2 linked regions of the Spartinivicinus marinus genome follow. The protein of the gene in region 2 interacts with the protein of the main gene of each other region in a pairwise test. Links are inferred from orthologs where the notes say so. Each region holds a gene or a part of one and is shown on either strand. Other genes may lie near its edges. The genes, in order: ung and OQE68_RS11305.

Evidence for each region.
Region 1: the proteins of OQE68_RS11305 (region 2) and ung interact in binary tests that used the Escherichia coli proteins (3 or more experiments, as listed by UniProt). The link is inferred for Spartinivicinus marinus from one-to-one orthologs.

What each region holds. Positions count from the first base shown.
Region 1 is NZ_JAPJZK010000001.1:989,578-1,000,238, forward strand. What follows is about bases 6,558-9,303. They hold ung (uracil-DNA glycosylase), read right to left. Parts: upstream 8,400-9,303; coding sequence 7,716-8,399; downstream 6,558-7,715. Other genes in these bases: OQE68_RS04720 (CoA-acylating methylmalonate-semialdehyde dehydrogenase), read right to left, coding at 6,558-6,685; OQE68_RS04725 (helix-turn-helix transcriptional regulator), read left to right, coding at 6,831-7,730; OQE68_RS04735 (HDOD domain-containing protein), read left to right, coding at 8,507-9,303. Outside these bases: OQE68_RS04690 (transporter substrate-binding domain-containing protein), read right to left, coding at 1-196; OQE68_RS04695 (aminoacyl-tRNA deacylase), read left to right, coding at 382-900; mmsB (3-hydroxyisobutyrate dehydrogenase), read right to left, coding at 974-1,858; OQE68_RS04705 (enoyl-CoA hydratase/isomerase family protein), read right to left, coding at 1,872-3,005; OQE68_RS04710 (enoyl-CoA hydratase), read right to left, coding at 3,054-3,875; OQE68_RS04715 (acyl-CoA dehydrogenase family protein), read right to left, coding at 3,885-5,045; more of OQE68_RS04720, read right to left, coding at 5,183-6,557; more of OQE68_RS04735, read left to right, coding at 9,304-9,451; OQE68_RS04740 (PA3694 family proteiin), read right to left, coding at 9,473-9,775; OQE68_RS04745 (TetR/AcrR family transcriptional regulator), read right to left, coding at 9,981-10,661. UniProt on the Escherichia coli protein: Excises uracil residues from the DNA which can arise as a result of misincorporation of dUMP residues by DNA polymerase or due to deamination of cytosine.
Region 2 is NZ_JAPJZK010000001.1:2,528,413-2,539,327, reverse strand. Bases 4,502-7,501 are described here. They hold OQE68_RS11305 (class I SAM-dependent DNA methyltransferase), read right to left. Parts: upstream 6,746-7,501; coding sequence 5,258-6,745; downstream 4,502-5,257. Other genes in these bases: OQE68_RS11300 (RNA/DNA-binding domain-containing protein), read right to left, coding at 6,745-7,501; OQE68_RS11310 (helicase-associated domain-containing protein), read right to left, coding at 4,502-5,206. Also shown: OQE68_RS11325 (AMP-binding protein), read left to right, coding at 1-301; OQE68_RS11320 (YjiH family protein), read right to left, coding at 327-1,697; OQE68_RS11315 (glutathione S-transferase family protein), read left to right, coding at 2,219-2,923; more of OQE68_RS11310, read right to left, coding at 3,275-4,501; more of OQE68_RS11300, read right to left, coding at 7,502-8,310; OQE68_RS11295 (restriction endonuclease subunit S), read right to left, coding at 8,307-9,941; OQE68_RS11290 (type I restriction endonuclease subunit R), read right to left, coding at 9,941-10,915. UniProt on the Escherichia coli protein: The subtype gamma methyltransferase (M) subunit of a type I restriction enzyme. The M and S subunits together form a methyltransferase (MTase) that methylates A-2 on the top and A-3 on the bottom strand of the sequence 5'-AACN(6)GTGC-3'.

The sequences.
Region 1 (10,661 bases), 1.5 Mb from region 2 along the record:
CAATCACAAAACCATCAGCCTGACCTTGCTCATTTGTGAACTGATAAGGTTCTTGGCCTAGTGAGTAGGCTACCGTTATCGTCTCTTGAGGCTGGTTATTACCAGCCTGCTCTCCCTGTTCGGCTTGGAGAATACTGCAAAAAGTGGTGATAACGAACCATAACGGGAACAACAGAAAAAAAGTAAATTGCTTCATCAATAGACCATGGCAATGCTGACTGAGATAAACCCATTTTTATTATTAGGGCACTCTTAGAACCCTATGTAATGAATTATAACCATGGCAGGGTAATGAAAGAAACGGGGAAATAAATCCGATGCTATTGATCTATAATTTAAACATATCCTTGTTTTCAGGCTTCTGAAATAACGGAGGCTGCTATGGCCATTCCCCAACTAACCGAATACTTACAGGATAAAAACGTTCCTTACAGTATTCATGAGCATTCTGTAGGCTTTACAGCACAAGAAGTAGCACAATCGGCACATGTTAGTGGCAAAGACTTTGCCAAAACAGTCATGGTGAAAGTAGATGATGTCATGTCAATGTTAGTGATGCCATCCAATTATGCTATCGACTTAAATACTATTGGCAAATACTTAGGTGCAGTTGATATTGAATTAGCCCATGAAAGTGAATTCAGCGACTTATTTCCTCACTGCAAAACTGGCGCTATGCCCCCCTTTGGTAATTTATTTAATATCCCTGTTTATGTAGCAGAAGCATTGGTTGACGACCATAAGATTGCATTCAATGCAGGCAATCATAATGAAATAATCCGCATGGATTATCGAGACTTTGAGCGACTGGTAAAACCTAAAATCGTGCGAGGAGGCTTTTATACCCAAAGCAGTCATTACGAACATGACCGTCCACGGATGGGTACAGTGAAACATTAAACTCCAAAAACCAAATGGCTCATATAAGAGCCGTTTGTTTGGCTAAATTTAAGGACTGCTAGAAGACTGAGTCTTATTTTGGCTTATAAAACTGTTGAATACTTGAAAAGTCTAACTTCTCACTTCCTTGAGCTGCATGAAGATTAAATAGATTACGAGCAAGTGCTCCTAATGGTGTACTAGAACAACTTAACAATGCAGCTTGTTGAGACAGGCCTAAATCCTTCACCATTAAATTGACTTTAAAACCACCTTGGTACGCTTTTGATGCAGGAACAGCTTCCATTACACCTGGATAGGGGTTATACAGCTCAAGTGACCAGTTTCTACCCGAGCTTTGCACCATAATATCCGACAATACTTTTGGATCTAAACCATTATTAACCCCTAACTGAATCGCTTCTGCTGTACCTGCCATATGAATGGCTAGCAACATGTTATTGCATATTTTTGCCATCTGCCCGGCCCCATGATCACCGGCATGCAAAATATTTTTTCCCATTGCTGACAATACCGGTTGAGCTGCTTCAAAACCGGCTGCAGAACCACCGACAATAAATGTTAGCGTGCCATCTTTAGCACCTTTAGTGCCTCCAGAAACAGGGGCATCCAGCATAGTAATGCCTTGCTTAGCTGCCGCACCTGCTACGATTTTCGTAACATCAGGCGCTATAGTGCTACAGTCTATCACTAGTGTTTTTGGATCAATATGCTCCAGCAGCGCCTCTTCGTCTAAATACAAGCTCAACACATGCTCGCTGGCTGGTAGCATAGTAATCAAACAGTCAACACCTTCTATTGCTAAGCGCGCATTATCAACAGCTATTGCCCCGTCTTGAATTAATGGCTTTAACAGTGCAGGTACCAAGTCAAATACTTTCAGCTCATAACCGGCTTTTAACAAATTATGAGCCATAGGTCCGCCCATTAGCCCTACGCCAATAAATCCGATTTTCATAAATCCCTCTTGCTTATTTCAATAAACTTTTTAGTGGATTAATTTTATCAATCCATGGAGCTTGAAAATGAGCTTCTACCCATTCTGTAGGTACTTCAGCTACTGATTTAAATTTCCAATCCGGTTGATTATCTCGATCAATCAACCTGGCTCTTACGCCTTCCGCCAGGTCAGGATGTAGACAGCATTGCACTGATAAAATTAGTTCTAATTGAAAAGCTTCAGCCAACGCTAAATGACGACCACGCTGCATCTGCTCCCATACAATCCAAGCCGTTGTTGGACAGCCATTAATATAGCTTTGTAATGTACCCGTTAACCAATCATCTCCTGTTTTTGCCGCATGGTATTTCACAGCCACATCGATTTCTTGCAACGAAGGCAAACCAAACAGATGACGTATATCTTGCCAATGTTCAACAATTTTAGATACTGGAAGATGGCACCAGGCCTGACTTTCCAATGGCTTTAAGAGCTGCCCCACTAATATTTTATTCGCTGCATCCGTTTGCTCCCAATCGACCTGAATTAAGCTATCTAACAACTCAGCCTTTAATTCAGCAGCAATAAAGTAATCTGCAAGACCTAACCGAATACTATCAGTTGCATTTAATACAGCACCTGTTAGTCCAACAAAACAGCCCAAATCGGTAGGCAAACGGGACAAAAACCAGGTACCAGATACATCCGGATATAGTCCAATATTAATTTCTGGCATAGCAACTTGACTGGTTTCGGTAACCACTCGGTGGCTTGCTCCCACCATTAAACCAAGCCCCCCTCCCATCACAATGCCAGCCCCCCAACAAATAATGGGCTTTGGGTAGGTATGAATTAAATAGTCTAATTGATATTCATGCTGGAAAAATACGGTTGCATGCTCTAATCGATGGTCTGATTGCTCTATCAGCATTTGGTATAATTTACGAATATCACCACCGGCACAAAAGGCCCGATCACCCTCGCCCTCCAGCCAAACAGCTACCACATCCGGCTGACTACGCCATTGTTGTAGCTGCTGAAAAATGGCCATGATCATTTCTAAATCGATCGCATTCAGTGCTTTGGCACGATTTAAAGTTATTTTAGCCAGCCGCTTTCCTTTACTGACAGGTAATTCTTCAAATAACACTGCAGACTGTGACATTTATAATCTCCTAGCCACTTTTTCTTTTTTATGTTTTTGCATAACTTGCTAACGGTTTTTCCAAACGGGAGGCCTTTTTTCTAAAAAAGCCCCAACCCCTTCCTGTTGGTCTTCTGTATCAAATAAATCAATAAACAATTCTCGTTCAACTGGCAATGCCTGCCACATGGGATGAAAGCGAGCTTTTTGAATTAATCTTTTACAAGCGCGCACACTTGAAGGGCTTTGTTTAGCGACATTTTCGGCCAACAACAGCGCTGTTGCTCTGGCTTTGCCAGACTCTACCTGCTGCTCAGCCAAACCAATTTCAACCGCTTTTGCTGCAGTGACTCGTTCACCACAAAGAATCATTCGTTTTGCCCAACCCTCACCGACTAACCACGGCAACTGTTGAGTACCACCGGCACAAGGCAATAACCCCACCGACGCTTCAGGTAGGGCTAATACCGCATGAGACTCTACAATCCGCAAATCACAAGCCAAGGCACACTCCAACCCTCCTCCCATTGCATAACCATTAATGGCCGCAATAGACACTCCTTGGTATTGGCTAAGCGTTTCAAATGCATCTGCAAAATGTTTAGCAATATCACGTGCTTTAGCTTTATCCCTTTCCGCAAACAGTTTTAAATCTGCTCCTGCGGAAAAAAACTTTTCTCCCTGGCCAGTAATCACCAAACTATAAATAGAGCGTTCTTGATTTAATAACTCAACAATCGTTTTTAACCCCAATAAACTTTCACTATCCCAGGTATTGGCTGATGGGTTATTAATCGTAATTAATGCAGTATGACCAATTTTTTCAACTAATAATTTATTGGTAATAGCGGTTAGTTGTCCTGCTGTGATAGGCTCTAATTGTTTTGTCATGGAATTTCCTTAAAAAATCATCTCCAAGCCATTTTCTATTAATAGGCGTCTAGCAATAATCACCCGCATAATTTCATTGGTGCCTTCCAGTATTTGATGGACCCGCGCATCTCTTACATAGCGTTCTAAAGGGTATTCTTTGATATAGCCATATCCGCCATGTAATTGCAGGGCTTGGTTACAAATATCAAAACATAAGTCAGTTGCTAGCCTTTTTGCCATCGCACAATAAGTGGTAGCTTGACTAGACTGTTGATCTAAATGAAAAGCAGCCAGGCGCACCATTTGTTGAGCAGCCACTAAATGCGTTGCCATATCGGAAAATTTAAATTGCAGCGCCTGAAAATCAGCTAAGGGTTTACCAAATTGCTGGCGTTGATGCAGATAATCATGAGACTGCTTTAATGCGGCTTGTGCAGTACCTAATGAGCAAGACGCAATATTAATTCGGCCACCATCCAGTCCCTGCATAGCTATTTTAAAGCCTTGCCCTTCATCGCCCAAACGCAAGTTGGCGGGTACCTTTACCTGATCAAAACTAATAGTGCGGGTAGGCTGACTATTCCAGCCCATCTTCTCTTCTTTACGCCCATAGTTGATTCCTGCCGAGTCAGCAGGCACTAAAAAGCTGGAAATTCCTTTTGGCCCTGCTTCCCCCGTACGAGCCATCACTAACAGTACATCAGTTGAACCCGCCCCAGAAATAAACATTTTACTGCCACTTAGTAGATAATAATCCCCCTTTTTTGTGGCACTGGTTTTTAACGACCCTGCATCAGAGCCTGCATTAGGTTCAGTTAGGCAATAAGAACCTAATAATTCACCTGTCGATAAACGAGGGCACCATTCTTCCAGCACAGTTGCTTGACCAAACTTGCAGGCCATCCAGGTCACCATATTATGGATGGTTAGATAGGCTGTGGTAGATGTACATCCTTGTGATAAAGCCTCAAAAATTAAACTAGCATCCAGTCGGCTTAATCCCATCCCCCCCTGCTCAACAGGAGCATAAATCGCACAAAAACCCAAATTGCCGGCTTTTTTAATCACATCAATAGGAAAGTGCGCTTGCTGATCCCACTCAGCTGCATTTTCAGCTAACTCTTTTTCTGCAAACTGTTTTGCTGTTCCCTGAAACGCTAACTGCTCTTCTGATAAATTAAAATCCATATTTTCTCCTAACGAGACTACTGCGAAAGGGTGTTTTTAGCTCCCTCTCTCTAGAGGCTATCGAAAAATCTACTCCCCCCTATCGGACACTAGACTTATTTTCAACACCCTTTTGCAAAGTTCTCTAACAGATACTTCTACCGTAAGTGAATAGTCATATTAGGTGATGCACTCATACCCGGATCAAACCAGCGAGCGGTAACTGTCTTAGTTTCAGTATAAAATCGCACAGCCTGCTTACCATAAGCATGTTGGTCGCCGTAAAAGGAATTTTTCCAGCCAGTAAAAGAGAAAAAGGGTAATGGCACTGGAATGGGTACATTAATACCCACTTGTCCTACTTCAATATAATGTTGAAAGTGTCGTGCAGCCTGACCAGAAGCAGTAAAAATAGAAGTTCCATTTCCATAAGGGTTTTGATTAATTAGTTCAATTGCCTGATCAAGAGTATCTGCACACAATACGACAAGTACCGGACCAAATATTTCTTCCTTATAAATACTCATCTCAGGTGTTACATCAGTAAATAAAGTGGGGCCTACCCAGTTACCATCTGGTGCTTCAGGGACTTTACAGTCAGAGCCATCGAGTAAACAGGTTGCGCCTTCTTCTTTACCTTTAGCAATAAAACTCAACACCCGTTGTTTAGCCTGGGGTGAAATTTGTGGCCCATAACTGGCCTGCGGATCATCCCAAAGCCCTGGTCTAACATTGGCCATTGCATCACGTAAATCTTCTACCCAGTTTTTAGCATCACCCACCATCACAGCTACACTAATTGCCATACAGCGCTGCCCAGCTGCTCCTACGCTAGAGCCAATCAGATTACTAATCACCTGGTCTTTATCAGCATCCGGCATTACCACCATATGATTTTTTGCCCCAGCAAATGCCTGTACCCGTTTTAGATTATCAGTACCAGTACGGTAAATATGTTGCCCGGCTGCTACTGATCCAACAAAAGAGATGGCTTTCACCAGTGGATGAGTAATTAATCGATCCACCTGCTCCTTATCACCATGCAACACTTGTAGAATTCCTTTAGGAAAGCCCGCCTCCACCGCCAACTCCGCCAACTGAGTGGGTGTCATCGGGTCTTGTTCTGATGGTTTTAAGATAAAGCTGTTACCACAGGCAATGGCCATTGGGTACATCCACAAAGGTACCATTGCAGGGAAATTAAAGGGGGTAATCCCTACACATACACCTAGCGGCTGTAGATAACTATAACAGTCAATAGCACGAGCAACGTTCTCGACTGTTTCCCCCATCATTAAACTACTAACGTTTGCTGCCTGCTCAACCACTTCTATTCCCCGCCAAACATCTCCTTTTGCATCTGCCAGGGTTTTTCCGGTTTCTTTACTGAGGGTGACGGCAATATCCTCCTGGTGTTGCTTCAGCACCCCCTGGTAGTTGAGCATTAACCTCGCTCGCTCTGGAGTAGGCACTTCCCGCCACTGATAATAAGCCTCTTGAGCACTGACAATTGCAGTTTCAATTTCCTGATCCGTAGCACAAGGTGCTTCACACAACACCTCTTGGGTAGCAGGATTAGTAACGGGGATACACCGCTTGGCTTCACTGACAGTAAACTCACCATCAATAAATTGGTTTAAGCAGTTAGGTTGAGTAGTCATTATAAAGTTACCTACTTGATGGGTAAGAATTGTATTGTTGTTATTATTATTGCTACGGCTCTTGCTTTAGAGTTTCATAATTCCCTTGTAACATGCTTGCCGCTAATCCAGGATTAACTATCTTGGCAGAAAACTGGACTTTATTGTGGTTTTATCAACATCAACTACCGAGCCTGAGCTTACCTCAGACTGGCCCTTATCTCATACAGCTATTCGATATATAACGCCAGACTCACTCACCAGGCAATTAAGTTTGCACCCTCTTAGTCAGCACTGCTATCCACTAGGGTTTGGCTATTACCCTCAAGCAACATCCCATCAAATGGAACGCCATCAGCATGTAGACCACTTATTAATTTATTGCATTGCAGGTGAAGGACAATTACAAGCTCAGCAACACAAAACCACAATCATAGCGGGTGATTTTGTTGTATTACCCCGAGGCTTATCTCACCAATACCAAGCAAGCAATACAAATCCCTGGTCAATTTATTGGGTACACTTTGATGGCGTATTAAGTGATACTTATGTACAACACTTGTTGCCAGGGCCAACCACCGTAAAACTATCTCTTGGCTTGCACCCAGAACTCGTGGCAGGGTTTGATACACTAGTGTCATTACACCAGGCTGCCTATCAGCTTAATCCACTGATTTATGCTGCTAATCATCTAACTCAGCTGCTCAGCCTGGTAGCAGTGATTAAGCCTCAACTACAGACTGAGCACTTTGACTTACAAAAAGTGTTGAGTAATATGCAAAAGAATATCCATGGCCAGCTTAAATTAGAACAGCTGGCCGCCAGTGTTAACTTATCAAAATACCACTTTTGTAAGCGTTTTAAAGCACTAACAGGACACAGCCCCATTCAGCATTTTATCCATTTAAAAATGCAACGCGCTTGTTATTTGTTAGATTTAACTGACCAACCCATATCGGCAGTCAGCCATAGTTTAGGCTATGAAGATGCTTATTATTTTTCACGTCTCTTTAAACGAGTGATTGGTATTCCTCCAAGGGAATACCGAAAATTAAAGCGTGGGTAATTGCCAGTCGATGGGAGGCAATCCTTGCTGCTGCAAATAGGCATTGGTTTTTGAAAAGGGACGACTACCAAAAAAGCCTCGGTGAGCAGATAAAGGTGATGGGTGCACAGACTTAATTACCATATGCTTTTGGGTATCAATAAAACTACCTTTACGCTGTGCATAACTGCCCCATAAAATAAACACAATACCCTGCCGTTCTGCATTTAGTCGCGCAATCACTTCATCAGTAAACTGTTCCCAGCCTCTGCCTTGATGGGACGCAGCCTTCCCTTGCTCAACGGTGAGCACACTGTTTAACAATAATACGCCTTGTTTTCCCCAATGCTCCAGGTTGCCATGATTAGCAGGAGAAATACCAAGATCCTGTTCCAGCTCTTTATACATATTGACTAAAGAGGGCGGTGTTTTAATAGCCTGTCTAACAGAAAAGCAAAGTCCATGGGCTTGATCTGGTCCATGGTAAGGGTCTTGCCCTAAAATCACGACTTTTACCTGATCAAAAGGGGTCAACTCAAAGGCTTTAAAGTACTCAGAGCCTTGCGGATAAATCACCTTGCCCGCCTGTTTTTCTGCTTGTAAAAAAGCACGCAGGCTTTTCATATAGTCCTTTTCAAACTCTTCAACCAGGCGCTTCTTCCAACTCACCTCTAATTTTACTTCAGCCATCTGCTGCTTCACCCTCACTCACTATCATTCAAAGTGCTATTATAACCATCATAAGAAGTGGCTATAAAGCAACTGCAATTAACTAGTGGTGCATTCTATAGATAACAATGGCAACGGCTCCTCATATTCAAATAGCACAACAGTTAGAGCAAGGTAAAAGGCCGCTTCCTCGTCTGCCTGAAACAGTTGTTACCATTCGCCAAATTATTGCCAACCCCAGCCATCATCAAAACGACATTATTCAGCTGTTAGAGCAAGACCCTGTGCTCGTTGACCAGCTAATGAAGTTGGCTGACTCTCCTCTTTTCCATCAAGCCACATCCCCTGCAGATTTACGAGGAGCAATCCAACGGCTAGGAGAATATACTGTTAGTAATTTTGTTTTAACATACACGATAAAAAAGCTGTTTCCTTCTGACTCAAAGCTAGCCAAACGTTTCTTAGCCCACTACTGGCAGCGCAGTATCGCCTTGTCAGCTATCAGCACCATAATGGCCAAGCACATTCCACAGTTAAGTACTGATGAAGCAATGCTTGCATCATTATTACAAGACGCTGGCAGCATGTTACTGATTATCAACTTGGCAAAAGAGCCCAACCTGCTTGCGAGCGAAAAAAAAGTAAAACAAATGTGCCGCGGCTTAAACAACCGCTTAACCAGTTTACTTTTAAATCACTGGCATATGCCCATTACCTTTATAGAAGCAGTCAAACATCGAACTTATTGGCAGTATGCTCCTCAACAGTATGATTTAACCTGTCATTGCATACTGGCCAGATATCTTTGGCTGACTCATCAAACCAAGTCAATCAAACTGATTGCCATTGATGAGCTACCTGCTTATCAGCTGTCCCCACTAGTACAACATCAGCTACCAGACCACACCCATCTTATGAACTTTATTTATCAGGATGCGTGTGAAATGACAGAAATGCTGGGCGGGCAAGTTAATTTTTATCCACAAAAAGATTCAACTAAAAAAACCAAGCAGCACTCTCGTCCTTCTTTTTTCCAAACGCTTAAGAAACACTTTCAGAGTAAAGAAAAATAGTTTCCTTATAGATGCACTCAGTTACTGGCTGGCCTTGCAAGGGATAGGTTGTTTATTTCTATAGGTCAAAACACCTGCAACCCCCGGCTTTTTCTGGTGACTCATGACTAAATAACCACCAGCACAATAGGCTAAAAAAGGTGCTGTTTTATGAGAAAGAAACTGTTCTTGTCCTGGAATATTTTTAATCAGGTTAAATTCCGCCAAGTAAACTGAGTCTTGTTCAGTTGAGTGCCGTAGATAGCCATACCAGTCCAAAGCAAATACCGTAACTATCACACTAACCACTGCAACAACTATTAGCATGACGGGTTGATTTTTCATAATACCCTCAAAAAGCCTGCCTTCATTTAAGTCAGTAGATTCTTACACTCACAGCCTTTATTGTCACTATCTTTAGGGTGCCTCTAATAATTGAGACCATAAACAATTAGTAGAGGAGCCCTTCAGTGAGCTTTAAATAGTCCAAAATTAACCCGAGTATTTCCAGAATTTTTTGCTATCCGCAGAAATACTCAGGCAGTGCTGATTAGTTTACGACTTCCTCCTCATCAGGGATTTGTAAAACTAGCTGAATATGTCGCTGTAAAAATGCTCGTATATATTCACGTCCATAGCGGCTTGGATCAAGCAAGCAATAATATTCAGCTTCAACCACTACAGCCTTGGTCAATACAGCATCCAGCTCAGGCTTCGTTGTACCTAACAGCTGATAAAAGCGAGTTAGATCCTTTAACAGATTTTGGTGATGCACATGCACCAATTGTCGTAAGTGAGAAGATCTAAGTGCTTCTAGTAAAAAAGCCTGCTCAGCAATCAGCTCATCGCGGCGATCAGTCACTTGCTGCTCGATGTAGCTTACGGCTAACTCAGTAAAATGCTTAAGTAACCGCCGCTTAGTGGTATCAGCTGATTCTGACTGCGACAACTGTTGTCTAATAGCTATTTCAGCTTCAATCCAAAAATTACTTAGTCTGGCATTTCCTAGCTCAACAAAGTAAGAAAAGGTGTCACTAATTAAATCATTTATATCCTTAAAATAGTAAGTCGTTGCTGATAATGGTACGTTAGCGGCCTTAGCAATAGCTCTATGGCGAACACCACGTACCCCTTCCTTGATTACAATATTAAGTGCTGCTTCTAAAATAGCTCGGCGTCTTTGCTCACTCCCCACCCGACTGGCTTTACGCCCCTGGTAAGGAATGGTTTG
Region 2 (10,915 bases):
TGGTTTGTTAGCTTTCCATCTGGGTGCTTTCCATGTTGCAGCTCAGGAAAATTTGCCTGTTGTACCTATTACAATAGGCGGCACACGCTCTATTTTACGTGATGGCCAATGGTTTCCACATCGTTGCAGCATCACTGTTGAGATTGCTGAGCCGGTGATGCCTGATGGAAGCGATTTTGCTGCGAGTGTAAGGCTGCGAGATGCAGTACGGGCAGTTATGCTTGAGCGGTGCGGTGAGCCAGACCTCGCCAAGGAACAGGTTTTGATGCCATCGCCACCAAGCAATAGCTCAAAACACTGATACCTCAAGCTTGCATGTACTCATTTTAGAAAATAAGGTGAGCCACCCCTGCAATGACAGGCAGTGTTACCAGGGTTCTTAACAAGAACACGATAAATAATTCCCATAAAGAAACAGGAATACGGCTAGCCAATAACAATGCACCCACTTCAGACAGATATATCAATTGAGTGACAGACATTGCTGCAATAACAAACCGAGTCATTTCGCTTTCAATGGAAGCGGCAAGTATTGATGGAATAAACATATCGGCAAAACCAACCACTATTGTTTTAGAAGCTGCCACTGCTTCAGGTATTTGTAGTAGCTCTAAATAAGGCAGAAACGGTTTTCCTAACCATTCGAATACTGGCGTATGTTCAGCAACAACTAACGCTAATGTGCCTACAGCCATTATTACGGGTAATAAGCCAAACACTAAGCTAATAACATTATTGAAGCCATCTATGAATACTTTTTTGAAGCTGGTAATGGAATTAGCTTTTTGTAAAGCTTGTTCAAAGCCCCAAGAGATCAGGGTATAGCCTTCTGGTACTATGGCTTCATTTTTGTCCTTTTCACTACCATCAATATAGTGGTCTTTTTTCCAGCATAATGGCGGTAAGCGAGGAACAATCACTGCTGCAACGAAGCCTGCTAAACATACAGTTAAATAAAAATGCAAAAACAGGTGCTCTAGCTTAACTTGAGCAATCACAATTAAACTAAAAGAAATCGAAACAGCAGAAAACGTTGTGGCAATAACCGTCGCTTCACGCTGGGTATAATGACGGTTTTCATACTGTTGGTTGGTTAATAAAATACCAACGGTGCCATCGCCCAACCATGAAGTCATACAGTCGATTGCTGAGCGACCAGGTAACTTGAAAAGAGGCTTCATTATTACAGTCAACAAGGTGCCTAATAATTCAAGCAGCCCAAAGTTGACTAATAATGGTAGCAATAACCCTGCAAATATAAAGACGGATAACAGTGTTGGCAGTAAATCATTTAATACCAACCCTCCCGTAGCATCACTATACAATATGTCGGAGCCTGTTTTTAAGAAAACAAGAATAATAAAAACAGCCCCCAAGAAACGCATGGCGAGCCAAAACCAAGATTCATTAAATAATGCATTTAAAAAAGGGTTACGGGTAATTAGAGCAGGTTTTAATGTTTTAGTGATAAGACTGATAATGGCAGATAAAGCCACCAAGCAAGTAATCAATAAAGTAGCATTATCACCAAGCGCAGCTTTTATACTTTTTGCTAGAATCGCAACAGGGATGGTAAGGCCATCCTGGTAAGCCACAGGTGTCATAAACAACAAAATCCCTAATAAAGAAGGGATCACAAAAACTAATATATTTCTTAAGTTAAATAACTCATTTCTTGATAACACTTGCTCTTGCATGCAGAATTCTCTTATATATTTTCTCAGCTATACTGATAGTAATTGGTACTTACCTTTCACACAGATTGTAAAGCTTTCCAGATAACTCACTTAACCCATACTTTCTGAAAAGCGACCTCCTTTTTAGACACTGACTTACCTAGGGCAAATGAAGCATCTATACCATTAGTATTTTCTGGCAAACGCATTCTAGAGGTTTTGATTTTGCAAATCTACAAGACTGTATTTATGTCCTTCAGCAAGTAGCTTTCTGCTTAGTAGAGTATTGTCAGCAAGCTACCCCTCATTCTTTTTGGATAAAAATTAATCATTTGGCTGTGCATTGTAATACATCTACTTGGCTAAACAGAGTGGTTCAATCTGGAGGTGTGTGACTAGAAGCCTTAGTGCTGATCAATGTTTCTGGTTGTGACAGCTTACTGACTAAAATAAAAAGCTGCTGACACATTGCTGTCAGTAGTAGTGACCTATAGTTTTATCATTAATGAATGTTCTATGGAAAATGTAGGGGGACTTGGCAAATGGTGAAGTTATATGGTTTTGGAAGTGGGTTTGGGGTAGTAGATCCAAGCCCGTTTGTATTAAAAGTGGATGCTTACTTAAGAATGTCTGGTATTAAATTTGAGACAGTATCAAGCATAGAAAACTTGAAAAAAGCACCCAAAGGCAAACTTCCCTTTATCGAAGATGATGGAAAGGTGGTTGGCGACTCTTACTTTATTATTGAGTATTTAGGGAAAAAATATCAGTCAACACTAGATCAATGGTTATCCGATGAACAAAAAGCAATAGCGCATTTGGTGTCAAAATCATTAGATGAAAATTTTTACTGGTGTATCGTCTATTCTCGCTGGATGTGTGAGGACACATGGCCAATTCTTAAGAAAGCTTTTTTTAGTTCAATGCCATTTCCTCTTAAACAAATATTGCCATCAATTCTTCGTAGTGGTGTTAAAAAATCGTTAAACAAACAGGGGTTAGGAAGACACTCAAACGATGAAATTCAGCAAATATACTCACACTCGTTAGCAAGCTTATCAGCCATGCTAGGTGAAAAATCCTATTTTCTAGGTGATAAACCTTGTTCGCTGGATGCTAGTGCCTATGCATTTTTAGCTGAGTGTATTTTAGTTGAAATCGATAATGACTTTAATAAAATCGCACGTCGTTTTGATAACCTGGTGGGATATTGTAAACGAGTACAGGATGAGTTTTATAAAAATTGATTAAAATAAGCTATCCGGAAAGCTTATTGACAATAAGTTAAAAGTCGCTTTTAAGTTCACCTTTTATGTTGAGTAGCAGTATAGTGAGTGTGGTATACCCGTCGCGAATCATTTTTAGGTTTTGTTATCAGTCGTTCCTCACCCCAATCACCTATTAATATAGGCTCATGGGGCTTCGTCACTGGCCTCACCTAAAAACCCTTCGCATTGGGTATATATGCCTTTTCCCGAGCGTGCAACCACTTATCTTACAAATTTATTATTAAAAATATTATGGTTATGTTGCTAAATAAATATTGATGGCTAATGCTTTATAAAGAAATGCTAAGACGGTTATCTAATATTATTTTTTTAATCACAAGTCATTCCATAACCCAATTTACGAAGCGCTTTTTTAAAAGCCTCTTCTGCGCCTGATTTAACTACCAGGTGATGTTCACCAGCAAGCATACAAAGTTTTTGGGTGTGCTTATGTTGAGCAACAGCATTGGCTATTTTGGCATCGGCACACTCAATTAGTATGGCTGGTCCTTTTAAAGTGAGGGATTGTGCCTGACGTTCAACTTTAGCAATAAGCCCTTCAACGGTTTCTGGCAGCGGTTGATCATCACCTTTTGTTAGAAATGTTTTTAATTCAGCAAGCTTATGACCACTTTCAACTGCTGCAAGCATTTTTTCTTGGCTAAGTCGCCATTGTTGGTCTGATAATTTTTCTGCATAGGTTTCTAGCAATAATGCTTGATCAGTTGACAGTTTTTCGGCTGTTGTTACCTGCAAATTAGGTAAAACGGTCAGTTTTACTCCTCCTTCAGCCTGACTTTGCTCATAGGTGGCAGTCAGTCCAAGGCAGTAGGCGCCTAATGGATTAAGTCGAAAATATATCAATCCATCATAGCGGCTTAAATAATCTAGGTCATCGGCTCCCCAAAGCTTACTATAATCGCTTTGGACATCCTGGGGACTGATATAGGCAACATCTATTAAGCCCAGTGTTGCAGCGTATTCAAATAAAAAGCATAAAATATAACGCCCTTGAAGGATGTGCCAATCATGATAACCACCGTGTGCTAGGTTACCGTAATTAGGGTCTTCTATATATAAATGCCAGGGATCACGAATCACTTCAAAGTTATAATTTAATGCTTGCATAAAACGAGAAAAATCGTCAAATGCAACCCATTCATTTACTGGGCACTGTCGCAGAACTTCTACGATAACAGAACGACGCTCACTGACTGCTGTCATTGAGCGCTTACCTTTCCCTTTTTGACCTTTAATTGCATTAATTCGATTAAATTCATCTGTCAGCTTAGATTTAAGCCAACGGCTCCAAATCAGTTTTAGCGTGTCAGCAGGAGATGAAGTTAAGGCTTTTTGTCCTGACTTTGTTAATGCTAATTTGCCACCTTGTAATTCAGTCAATTTAGATGCTTGTAACATTAAAGGCCAAGCTAATGATTTAATAGGGCCTATATCATTTGCAAATGCTTCTTCTGGATCTTGCCAGTTAAAAAAATCACCTTCTCGAAGTACATTAGTAATGGCTTTTGTTGTTGCTTTAGAAGGCAAAAAGGTTTTATTACTCACACTCAGTTTACCCTGGCTAGTCAAACGTAATAAAGTTTGAATATCTTGGGTCGCTGCTTTTTCCGTGTGACACTGGATAAGTGGAATCTCAACAACCGAGGTATGCACCTTTGGCTGTTTGGTAGGCATTTGATAAACAGATTTTCTAGTAACAATGGTAATACCTTCGTCATCATCAGCAAGTTCGTAGTCTTTTTGTTCGTAGCTATATGACTCTGGTAATTCATTTTGGCTTTTAAGCGTTGTTGCCTCAGGTTTAGGTACAAATTGACGTAACTCTTGCTCTAACTCTGCGGGTATTATGGTTGCATAGTTACTATAACGGGCATCACTATAAATAAACAACCGAAGTAACGTAGGTATACTACTACTGTAGCCCCATTTATTTTTGCCTTCAGTATCAAATGTTGGCAAACCACCATATTTGGCTGCAAACTGAGCAGGCTTGAAGGCACCATAGGTATAAAGTGTTTCGCTCACTGCTGTCTGTTGCAAGTGGTCTAACTGGCTCCAAAGTTTTTTTAATTGCTCGCCTTGTAAGTACTGCTTAACTAGTGTTACCAGATCACCTTTCCTAGTTGGTATATTTTTAACCGGTAATAAATTCAAGAGATTTTTTAAATCATCAACAGTTAATAGATTTAGAGTATCTAAAAGGGGTAAAGCAGAATATTCGTATTGATTGAGCCGAGTCATATCATTGCACCCTGTGGTAGCTGGTTAGCAATATAAAATTGTGAAAATAAGTTAGTTAGTGTTTAACCCGTTTAGCACTTCCCTAAAACTGTTTAATCCAGCTTCCAGATTTTCGATAATTTCTTCTGCCAAGTCATCTGGCTCAGGTAGATTATCAAGATCTGTTAGGCTTTTGTCTTTCAACCAGAAAATATCTAAGCTGGTTTTATCGCGGGCAATCAGCTCTTCGTAGCTGTATTTGCGCCAACGCCCCTCAGGATTTTTTTCTGGGTGCCAGGTTTGTCTACGGCGGCTGGGGTTTGTAGGGTTATAACATTTAATAAAGTCTGTAAGGTCCTCAAAACGCATGGGTTTCTTTTTGAGAGTATGGTGAATATTAGTGCGGTAATCATAAAACCAAACATTTTTCGTCCACGCTTTTGGGCTGGCTGGTTGGTTGTCAAAAAACAGTACGTTCGCCTTTACACCGTTAGCATAGAAAATGCCGGTAGGTAAACGCAAAATGGTATGTAGGGTGGTATTTTCCAGCAGCTTTTTACGAATCGTTTCTCCTGCTCCCCCTTCAAATAGCACATTATCTGGTACAACAATGGCAGCTTTTCCTGTGGTTTTAAGCATACTGCGAATATGCTGGACAAAGTTCAGCTGTTTATTAGAAGTTGTAGCCCAAAAATCTTGGCGGTTATAGGTAAGTTCTTCCGACTCCTGTTCACCTTCTTCATTGGTAAAGCTCATCGAGCTTTTCTTACCAAAGGGGGGATTCGCTAACACATAATCCACATTAGTTGAACTTGCTGCAATTAGTGCATCGTTAGGTGAAATTAAACTTTCGCCGTCAATCTCACCAATGTTATGTAGGAACATATTCATTAGGCATAGACGACGAGTGTTGGCTACAATTTCATTACCATGGAAAGTATTGTGCTTTAGAAATAACTTCTGGCTTTTGTCGAGATGATAGTTTTCAGTATTTGTTAAAAAGTCATACGCTGCTAGAAAAAATCCACCTGTACCGCAGGAGGGGTCAGCAATGGTTTTTCCTGGCTCAGGGCGAACGCATTCTACGATGGCTCGAATTAATGACCGTGGTGTAAAGTATTGGCCCGCACCGGATTTAGTATCTTCTGCATTCTTTTCCAATAAGCCTTCATAAATGTCGCCTTTTACGTCAGCGCCCATCATTACCCATTGGGTACCATCGATCATGTCAATTAATCGAGAAAGCTTGGCTGGGTCCTGAATTTTGTTTTGTGCTTTGGTGAAAATCTGCCCCAACATCCCTTTCTTTTTTCCTAGTGCCCGCAGAAGCTCAACATAATGCACTTCCAACTCTGCACCTTTTTTGCTGGCGAGAGTTTGCCACTGGTATTTTTTGGGAATACCAACATCACGATTGTATGGGGGCTTAGCATACTCATCTGCCATTTTGAGGAAGATGAGATAAGTAAGCTGCTCCAAGTAATCACCATAGCCTACGCCGTCATCACGCAGTGTGGTACAAAAGCTCCACACACGGGAGATAATCGAAGCTGTATTCATTATGAATTCTCCAAAGACTCAAGCAGGGCTTTGCCTTCTGCTGTCAGATAATAACGTTGCTTACTGCTACGAGGCTTTTCTGGCACTGTCATAGCGATATACCCTGCCTCAATAGCTGGCAATAGAAAGGCTTTTCGGAAGTGTTCAGCATCTTTCAGCCTCATTGCAGACTGCAACTCAAAACGGCTCATTTCACCAGCTAGTGCGCGACATAAACGAACTTCCGGGGTAACTTCCGGGGTAACTTCCGGGGTAACTTCCGGGGTAACTTCAATGACTTGTTCGCTCCCAATAAAACCAGCATGTACAGGCAGTCGAATTAGGAAATAACTACGGTCTTCGTCAGTTTCAAATGAAGGTGTTGGAGAGCCATTCTGCGTTATAACCCGCAAAATTTTGGGAATGCCAGTGGAGCGACCTTCGGTTAAGTCCAGCTCTTTTAAAAACTCACCAATTCGTCGGTTACGATAGCGACGACTTACCGCTTTTCCTGCTCTAAGCGCATCAAGTTGTATTGACCTGTCTGGTCCTGGAAAGCTCAACACCATTAACTCATCTGAGGTAATTCTAACCTCAATAGGTTCACGAATTTCGTAAGAGCGATGATAAACCGCGTTCACCACAGCTTCTTCAACTGCAGCTAAAGGGAAGTTCCAAAAACGTTCTGCTTCAGGTTTATCGGCATGCTTAACGACCCTTTCTTTCAGGTAGTTGCGCTCAATAAAGCTCAGTGCATCGCGGGTAATGCGACCAAGTGGGCCTCGAAACTCTTTTTCTTCAAAGCGGTCGCCACCTGCACCTTCGGGAAAGTAAACAACATCTATTTGAGTAGCAGGGAAAAATTGCTCAGGTTGCTCATTAAAAAACAATAAACCTACATTTTTGGGGAATAAAGCTTCGGGTGGACCACCAGCCAGGTTCATACGTTTCGCCAGTTGCTCAATAGGCATATCTACTGCGGAGCGCGCCAATTCGCTGCCCACTTCGGCCAGAAACTCACGCACCAAGTGTGGAGATAAGTCACTCAGGTTAGCGGTTTGCCGATAACGGTCATCAAAAGGTACGGATGCTGCCAGGCTCATCAGTTCCCGTTCATCGTCACCAAGCGCTTTTACTGTGCTGGTGTGTTTGCGTAGGTAATAAGCCCAGTCGGACTTTTTGTTACTTAAACTCGTTTTTGCTTTATAAGGACGTGACTCACCGCCCGGCGCCCACAACACCAAAATAGTTTTACCCTGAATTTCATAGGTTGCAGTTAAAGGGTGATAGTGAGGTGCAATTGCTGAGTGCCCTAAATTGAGAAGCTCTTTTTGAATAGCATCAATTTGTTCTGGTAATAGGCCAGCAGGCGGGCGCTCTTTAGATATTTTTTGGGGCTGACCATTTTCTTCAGCCACCCCAATTAGCACATAACCACCACCGAGGTTATGAAAATCATTAGCAAAGGCACAGAGGGTATGGAGAATCGATTCAGGGTTCCAGCCTTCTTTATATTCAATACGCTCGCTTTCAACGGTACGTTGATAAAGCAGGTCATCAATATTAATTGGCAGCTTAGGCATCATACAGCAGCCCCTTCGACTTTTTTGCTGCCTTTTCTAGTGCGCTTTACTGCGGGCTTTTTCTTGGTGTTTTTGGCCTTTTCCTGTTCCGCTCCTTTTTCCGCTTTGATACGTGCTAGTAATTCTCTGGCGGGTTCGTCGTTTGGGTCTTGGGGGACCAGTTGACCGGAGAATGCTTTTTTTAGGATGGATTGGCGTAGGGTTTCGGCTTTCAATAGTTGTGACTCAATATCTTTTTCAGTTTTTTCAATTGTCTCAAAAGCACGCTCAATCAAGCCAGCAATAACCCTTTGTTCTTCAAATGGAGGATATGGAAGAACCAAAGTCTTAAATCTATCGACGCTTATTTTTTTTTGAGCAACACCTTTAGTAATTAAGCCAAGCTGTTTTTTAATGAAATTAGAGTTAATACAGTGTTTGTAAAAATACCTATCTGCATAGTCCTCGAAGACACGAAACTTGAGGCAATCTGCTGTTAACACGGCTGTTGGCTCAGTTTCAGGGTAAATATCACAATCTCCAGGAGGATCTCCCATCTTCGTTATCACTAAGTCCAATGGGTGGACTTGGTGGGCGTGAAGCTCAGCAGCTTTTTCAAAATCAACATATTTAAGATCATCAACATAGTTTTTCCTCGTAATATTTCTTACGAATATTAGAGGCACGCCAGACTCTCGATAATCTACAACTTTTAGATTACTCCCAAAGGGGCCAATCCCTATTGAATAAGGCTCGGGGGAAACTAAGTGCCCAGGATGAATCCAAAACCATTCATTTGGGATGTTAGACACATCTAAGTCATCAACACATGGTAGCTCAGGAAATGAGAGTGTCCTTGGCTTCCCCGGTTTTTTCCCTTCCTTACCATTTTCTTCCCACTCTTTTACTGCCTGTTTCCAATCATCCATCTGCTGTTGATAACGGGCTTCACGCTCTTGTTGGATTCGAGCTAAGAGCTGTTCCGGTGTTTCTAATTTATCTTTATTTTCCTCGCGCCATTTGGCAGTAAGCTTGCCTTCAAAGGTATGTTTAAGCACCGCCTGCCGGTAAACTTTAAGTTGTTCACGGGCCGTTTTAAGGGCTGCAATGCCGTTATCCAGTTCGGAAAAGAGTTCTTCGATTTTAGCAACGATGCGTTTTTGTTCGTTTAGGGAGGGAAGTGGTAATGGAATGTCACCAACTGACTTAGAAGATAAATGTTTTACTGTTACAGATGAAGTTTCAGCATTAATTGCCTTCAAGTAAGGCTGCAAACAGATAAAGAAAAACTTTTCATCAAAATGATAGGTTGTAAGCGAAACTCTGCATACACGTTGATTTAATAATGCATCTGGTCCTTGCCATCTAGCAGCTGTAAAGTCACCATCCATCCCTATTAAAATATCGCCTTTTTGTACAACAAAACTGGCCTCATATTCACCTGTGTATCGATGTTCAGTACAATCTTTTGTAATATCCCTAATCCTTATCAAAGGTATCCCTAAGTAGCGATCAAAATACTTTGATTTAAATGCGAATCCATTTTGTACACTTGCAACATCTGATAGTGACACACGTTCCCAGTGACTGGCTTTCGTAAGCAGCTGATATTCTTTTTTATCAACAATTTCTTGTGGTGTTAAACCTAATGCCATTACGCCACCAATTCCCGATTTAACTCATCAATTACCCAGTCCATCCGATCACCAAATAACTGAACCATACGACCCAAGCCGCCTTGAGCATCAAAAGGTGCCATTTCCAGGTCATCGCGCTCGAAATGAAAAGAGCTGGCAATATGGTCGCGAATTAAATGCAACCAAGCCATTTGCTGTTCATTAAATTTGGTGCTATCGCCAGCGTGATACTTCATAACCCATTCCTGAAAGTTTTTTCTTACCGTGCCGCTAAAGGTGTTGATTTCTGTGTCGATACCGCAAACACGGCGGACTAACCCTACCAGTGCAGTCAATTCAGTTAAAGGGTTTTCACCTTGATAATTATCTAAATGGGCATAGGCTTGCCAGATACGGAGTGGTGCCAATTTAGGTCGATCTTGTTTTATTTTTTCCAGCAGCGTTTTAATTTGGGGGTATGTGACTTCGCTACGTCGAGCCGGGGTTTTGAAGTAGATGGTTAGCGCATCGATTTCATCAGCTTGCTCCTGTAAATAGTCAGCAAACTCTTGAGTTAAGGCATTTGCATTTTCAGTGGTTTCCCCTGCCCATTCGGCTTTTAATACGGTGTCTAAATCATCATGAACAATGGTTTGCTCGACATCTCGGCGAATACTGTCAATCAGTTCAATCAATTCACCATTAAAAATATTTGCCACTTGGCTCACCAACTCTTTTTGGGCTTGTTCGCGAGCAGCATTACCTGGGTCAGTACCTACGGGTTGGCCAGCAATCTCTAGTGCTTTTTGTTCCACAAGATCACCGTCAATGGCATTAAAGAGCTGACCAACAATTGTCAACAATGGCGTACCGCCTGCTTTTTCAGCCAGTCGTGCACGTTGTTTGTCGTCTAGTTGCTTATCCAAACGGGCTAAGCGCCCAGCAAGTGATGAAACGGTGTCGCTATCACTAGCTCCCATCATCACCCCCATAGCGAGATCTTTTATCGGTAC